3 regions of the Hafnia paralvei genome follow, and region 2 is predicted to be linked to each of the others. Evidence: predicted binding sites of a transcription regulator. Region 2 holds the regulator's gene; each other region holds the start of a gene.

Evidence for each region. The regulator PurR, encoded in region 2, represses purine synthesis genes. The targets are predictions, from matches to a motif close to CANGCAAACGTTTGCNTG.
Region 1: a site for PurR is predicted at 1,034-1,051, ahead of K9N75_RS03720 (nucleoside-specific channel-forming protein Tsx). Genes of this name have one in related genera too.
Region 3: a site for PurR is predicted at 1,214-1,231, ahead of purL (phosphoribosylformylglycinamidine synthase). Genes of this name have one in related genera too.

What each region holds. Positions count from the first base shown of each region.
Region 1 is NZ_CP083737.1:809,505-811,780, forward strand. Features, by position in the region: gene trhA (PAQR family membrane homeostasis protein TrhA) at 1-565, opposite strand, end outside; gene K9N75_RS03720 (nucleoside-specific channel-forming protein Tsx) at 1,214-2,098, shown strand.
Region 2 is NZ_CP083737.1:2,527,669-2,529,944, reverse strand. Features, by position in the region: gene K9N75_RS11995 (ABC transporter permease) at 1-476, opposite strand, end outside; gene purR (HTH-type transcriptional repressor PurR) at 480-1,505, opposite strand; gene cydH (cytochrome bd-I oxidase subunit CydH) at 1,862-1,951, shown strand; gene sodB (superoxide dismutase [Fe]) at 2,043-2,276, opposite strand, start outside.
Region 3 is NZ_CP083737.1:3,662,285-3,664,560, reverse strand. Features, by position in the region: gene mltF (membrane-bound lytic murein transglycosylase MltF) at 1-1,048, opposite strand, end outside; gene purL (phosphoribosylformylglycinamidine synthase) at 1,364-2,276, shown strand, end outside.

The sequences.
Region 1 (2,276 bases), 1.7 Mb from region 2:
GTTTGCTGACGTAAAAAATCACGCCTAGCGTATAAACAATCCCGCCGATAGCAAGCAATGTCACTCCGCCCCACGCCAGCTTGGTTGCCAGTTGGTAGATCACAATCAGCGACAACCATCCCATCGTCAGATAGGTGATCAACGACAGCACTTCAAAGCGATGCGCAAACGCGAGTTTGAAGATTATGCCAAACAGCGCTATTCCCCAGATCACCGCCATCAGCCATTTAGCTAGCGTTGAGTCCAGCCCAACTAACAAGAAAGGCGTATAGGTGCCGGCAATCAATAGATAGATTGCGCAGTGGTCAAACACTTTTAGCCAACGCTTGGCGCGCTGATGTGAAATTGCGTGATACAGCGTGGAGGCCAGAAACAGCAGAATCATGCTGCCGCCATACAGGCTGTAACTGGTGATTGCGGTGGCGTCAGCGCCGGTGCCAACGGCTTGCACCAGCAATAAAACTAAGCCGACGATACCTAGAATAAAACCAACTCCGTGGCTGATGCTGTTGGCAACTTCCTCTGCCAGCGAATATCCCTGCTGAACAATATTTGCCTTTGCCATAGTGCGGCGTTACCTCTGTTGAACAATGAAAAAATTAAAGCTAAGGCTAGATTAGCTGAGAATGATTCCAGTGTACACGTGTACGCCAAAATATAATTAAAACAAGATAGAGAGTGATGTGTTTGCTTTTGGTTATCAAATAATTAAATGATTTATAAGGGAATAAATAAGTTTTTATAATATTGTGCGTATGAGCTTGGTGTCATAATTATCACAAAATATGGGTTATTTTATTACCTTCCAAACATTTGTTTGGTGCGACACTGTTACAGCAGCAAAGTTTCGTCAGACTTTTCGTAGATAAAGTTGCGCAACACGGCTGTAAGTGACTACCTGCGTTGGCGTATTTTATAGAACCCTTGCAGGGCAAGCCTTATCGAGCTGTTTTAAAATTATGCTCTCCGTTTTAAATTTGATTAATCCTGCAAAGATTGTAGAATCCCTCCGAATTTTTTTACCGCAAACGTGAACGCAATCGATTACGTATTTAAGAATGTATTCCTAGATCACAGATTTTTGTGAGCAATGATTTCTATAATACACGCAGCCAGAAAGCTGGGTTGTTGATCAATTGATGGCTATTTGTGGTGATGTTTACATGGGTCTTTCCCCTGGCAGGGAATCTTGCTTAAGGTAAGTAGCAATATTATGAAAAAAATAATTTTAGCTGCAGGCACCGTGCTTGCGCTTTCAAGCAGCGTTACTGCTGTAGCAGCAGACAACAACAGCGAATATCTTTCTGACTGGTGGCACCAGAGCGTTAACGTCGTGGGCAGTGCTCATACGCGTTTCGGACCACAATTGCGTGACGATACCTACTTAGAATATGAAGCTTTTGCCAAGAAAGATTGGTTCGACTTCTACGGTTACGTGGATGCGCCAATGTTCTTCGGCGGTGACAGCACCTCTCGCGGTATCTGGAACCACGGTTCACCGTTGTTCATGGAAATTGAACCACGTTTCTCTATTGATAAATTGACAGGCACCGACCTGAGCTTTGGTCCATTTAAAGAGTGGTACTTCGCGAACAACTATATCTACGATATGGGTCGTAATAGCGATAACCGCCAGAGCACGTGGTATATGGGTTTGGGTACCGATATCGATACCGGCCTACCAATGAGCCTGTCCATGAACGTATATGCCAAATACCAATGGCAGAACTACAATGCGTCTAACGAAAACGAGTGGGATGGCTACCGCTTCAAAGTGAAATACTTCGTGCCAATCACCGAAGTATTGGGCGGCAACCTGAGCTACATCGGTTTTACCAACTTTGACTGGGGTTCTGATCTGGGCAAAGACTCTGGCTACAGCAACATCGATGGCAAGCGTACTCGTACCAGCAACTCTATCGCCTCCAGCCACATCTTGGCATTGAACTACGATCACTGGCACTATTCCTTCGTTGCGCGTTATTTCCATAATGGCGGACAGTGGAACGACGGCACTGAACTGAACTTCGGTAAAGGTAACTTTGACGTGAAATCCACCGGCTGGGGTTACTACCTGGTTGCGGGTTATAACTTCTAAGTTTTGCCAATATGCATAGAGAGAGGAGCCTTATGGCTCCTTTTTTGCGTTCTGGTGAGTCGCAGTGTTTGCTATAAAAGAGGAACCAGAGAGAAGATATTCAGCCATTTTCACCCTCCCTGTTTTAGTCCATGATAGTCCTCAATACGGGCGCATCTCTGCGGCTTCACTCATATTC
Region 2 (2,276 bases):
TCTTTCACCGCTAATAGCAACGTCAATGAAAGTGCATAAGGATCGTTGATTATCAGCCAATCAGGTGGGCGAGAGTATCCGGTAAGCGTGGGGGAAATGACCCTTAGCAACCAGCCCGATGGGGACAACAGCAGGATCAATCCGGTCGCTAAAGCAATGTGCGGTATAGCGAGAATAGCAGTGGAGATAACCCGCGCGATATGACTATTCTGTCTGAGAATGACCTGCCCACATAACGCCAGAGCTAGCCATAGTGATATTAGCGTGGCGGCAAAACCACTGAATATGCTCAGCGTGATGGATTGCAATATACCTGGCCATTGTAGCAACAGGTGCCACGACGCAAGAAAATGGCTAAGGGAAAAAGTATCTGAAAGGGGTTGAAGCATAACCAGTAGCGCCGCCGCAATCGGCAGCGCACCAGCAAGTATCAGCACAAGAGGGAACAGCGCGAGACAGGAGCAGCCGTTCTTCATCGCTTAGCGGCGATAGTCCAGATAAGGGCCATCGGCTACTGAACGACGCTCTACCAATTTAGGGTGCACTTCGATAGTCTGAGAATCTTCGCGTTTGCTCACGATACGATCAAGCAGCATATCAAAGGCCATCGCACCTAGACGCTCTTTCGGCTGATGAATAGTGGTTAATGCCGGAGTGAAGTAACGTGCGTTACGTACGTTATCATACCCGATCACCGAAATATCTTGTGGGACGCGCAACCCCATTTCATCTGCGGCGCAGATGGCGCCCATGGCCATGATGTCTCCACCCACAAAAACGGCTGTCGGTCGATGCTTTTGCGAGAGGATTTGGTGCATAGCTTTGTATCCAGACTCGGGTTCAAAGTCACCTTCAACCATCCACTCATCGCGCGTTGGGATATTGGCCTCTTGTAGCGCTTTCAGGAAGCCCCGCAGGCGTCCACCGCCGGTATTGCGCGACAGCTGTCCGGTAATGGCACCAATGTCACGATGGCCGCGTTCAATCAAATAACGGCCCGCTAAATAGCCCCCTTCGAAGGCGTTATCTTGAATCGCATCGGTAAAGTCGCTGCGCTGCGTTCCCCAATCCATAACGACCATCGGAATATTGCGGTAGTCTTCTAGCGTCTGTAGTAGGTTCTCTGGATACTCAGAGCACATCACCAGCAGGCCATCAACACGCTTTTGTGCCAACATGGCGAGATAGGCTTTTTGCTTTTCTGGATTGTTATGCGAATTGCACAGAATTAGGGTATAGCCTTGGCTGTAGCAGGCGTTCTCTACGGCTTCGATGACCTCAGCAAAATAGGGCGCTTCACTGGAGGTGGCCAGTAAACCGATCGATTTAGTGTGGTTAACTTTCAGGCTACGGGCGACGGCACTGGGAGAATAGTGCAGCTCTTTAATTGCCTCCCATACCGCGGCTTTGGTCTCTTCGGCGACAAAGCGCGTTTTATTAATGACATGAGACACAGTCGTGGTGGAAACGCCCGCGCGTTTTGCCACATCTTTAATCGTTGCCATGAAACAGATGACTCCTAAGCTTATGTAATCAAAACATAGCTATTGTGTTAATCGTTTGCTTACGTACATCTAAAATTACACCGAATGAAAGCACATAAAATAAATGAATATGCAGAGACTTCGAGTGCCAGCCTATTCTTTTTCGTTATGAAAGCTGATACGTAGCAGTAAACCGTAAATTTTGGCCTATAAAATGCAAAAGGGGAAGTCAAAATTAGGGGATAAGAGAAAGAATAATAGAATGATTTTCTGCGTGTGATCTCATTTGATGTATGTAAAAATGATTTCACACACTTTCTGCAAGTGTTTATGTATAATAAAAATTGATCTGATAACGAAATGCGGGAGATGAGCACATGGAAACCGATCTGAAATATTCCCTAATGACGACGGTTGCTGCTTTGGCAGTTATTGTTATCTTTAGCTTTGTAGCAGCGCTGCACTGATTTAAAGACGTGTTGGAATCTTTAGTTATTAACATGACTAAAACAAAAGGCGGTCAATCGACCGCCTTTCTTATATACGTACGTTAAAAACTTATGCCAAGTTTTTAGCGACGAATTCCCAGTTTACCAGAGCCCAGAAGTTCTCCAGATATTTAGGACGCGCATTGCGGTAATCGATGTAGTAAGCGTGTTCCCAAACGTCCACGGTCAGCAGTGGTTTGTCGCCGCTGGTCAATGGGGTTGCTGCGTTTGAGGTATTAACGATAGCTAAAGAACCGTCCGCTTTTTTAACCAGCCACGTCCAGCCAGAACCAAAGTTACCCAC
Region 3 (2,276 bases), 1.1 Mb from region 2:
GTTCGGGATCGAGACGATCTTTGACGCCAAGCCCATCAGCCGTAGCGCGAGTGAGCATCATCAACCCGCGAACGCCCGTGGGGGAGGTTGCTTGAGGATTCCAATGAGATTCTTGATAGGCAATTGCGGCTAACAGTTTCCAGTCAATTTTGTCTGCATATTTTTTAAAGATATCGCTCAAATCTGGCAGTACGTTATCAATTGCAGCTAAAAACGTTTTGATGTCGACGTAGTCAAAGCCGCCCACATGGCCTAAATACTTCTCTTCGAGCCTAGCAAGAGAGCCGTCGTCCACCATGTTGCTGAAAAAATCCAAAACGGCGGCATATAAGCTGTCGTCGTCAGTGCGGTTCAAATACCACATGACTGGCTCTTCATCGCTGATATCAAAAGCAACGGCGAGTTGAGGATGGATGCGTTGAAACAGTGCCACGCTGACAGAGTCCGCAATGGTGTAATCCAGTTTTCCTTGAACGACACGCTGCATAAGCTCGTTAGAAGAGAGATCGCTGGAAGATTCCCAAGTGAGATTAGGATATTTATTCTGCTTATATTGGCTCAGTGTGGTGACGTGGGCTGAGCCAGATTGCACTGCAAGCGTACCGCTTAAATCATTCAGCGATTTTGGGCGGGACTTACCTTGTCGATAAACCAACTGTTGTGATACCGAGTAATAAGCAGGGCCAGTGCGAAAACGGCTCAGGCGCTCGGTATTATAAAGCAAACCGGCTGCAACCAGATCGCTTTTACCACTATCCAAATCGTCAAATAATTCGGGCAATGTGCCACGCACACGAACTTTTAGCTTTACGCCAAGATAATCAGCAAAGCGTTTTGCCAGCTCATAGTCCAAGCCGCTCACGTTTTTCCCATCAGCCTGATAGGTTAAGGGAGAATTAATCGTGCTGACCCGCAGTTCCCCACGGTCAAGGATCTGTTGTAGCTGGCTCTCATTTCCGCTACGCCACGGAATGTTGGGCCATAGCGCAAGCGCCAGCAGGGCAGAAACGATACCAATAAGATAATAATTATATTTTATACGTTTCAAATAGTTATCTCATGAATGTGTATCGAGTTGTGAGGCTGTGTTTGCAGGATAGTATATGGCTAAATCAACAGGTAGGCGGCATTTTGCGCAACAAAGCGTCAGTGCGCAACTCAAAAAACACATAAATTTTATCTCACTATGAAACACCCTATGTGAAATAAAGGCTACGCAAACGGTTTCGTCTGGCGTGTAGATTCTCTATAATGTCTCCCGCTTTCCCCCTGTTTCGCCCACTGAGGCGGTTGTAGACAAGGCTATTTGACCTTTCACAGCCATCTCGAAGACGAGAGAACCTAGATGACGGACTTATTTCCAATGGAAATCATGCGTGGCTCACCCGCTTTGTCGGCTTTTCGTGTTACCCAACTGCTGTCTGCTTGTCAGGACGCTAATCTTCCAGTCAACGATATCTATGCTGAATATGTGCACTTTGCTGACGTCAGCGCGCCTCTCTCAGCAGAAGAAAAGGCGACACTCCAGCGTTTGTTAAAATACGGCCCTTCTTTGGCCGAGCACGAACCCAAAGGTCGTTTGCTGTTGGTGACACCACGCCCTGGAACCATTTCCCCGTGGTCATCTAAAGCAACTGACATTGCGCATAACTGTAATCTTCCACAGGTGATCCGTTTAGAACGTGGCGTTGCCTATTACGTGGATGCACCTGAACTTACCGATGCGCAGTGGCAAAAATTGCAGGGTCTGTTGCACGACCGCATGATGGAGCGTGTATTCCATGAATTGCAGGACGCTCAGAAACTCTTTAGCCACCAATCTCCCGCGCCAGTACAGAGCGTCGATATGTTGGGAAAAGGCCGTAGCGCACTGGTTGAAGCTAATACACGCCTAGGGCTGGCGCTGGCCGATGATGAAATCGATTACCTCTTGGAATCGTTCACTCGCTTGGGGCGTAATCCAAACGACATTGAGCTTTATATGTTTGCTCAGGCGAACTCTGAGCACTGCCGCCACAAGATTTTTAATGCCGATTGGATTATCGATGGGCTGGAGCAGCCAAAATCGCTGTTCAAAATGATTAAGAATACCTATGAGCAGACGCCAGATTACGTGCTGTCGGCTTATAAAGATAACGCCGCGGTGATGGAAGGTTCTTCGGTGGGGCGCTTCTTTGCCGATCCGGAATCAGGTGTGTATGACTACCATCAAGAAGACGCTCATATCCTGATGAAGGTGGAAACCCACAACCACCCAACGGCGATCTCTCCGTGGC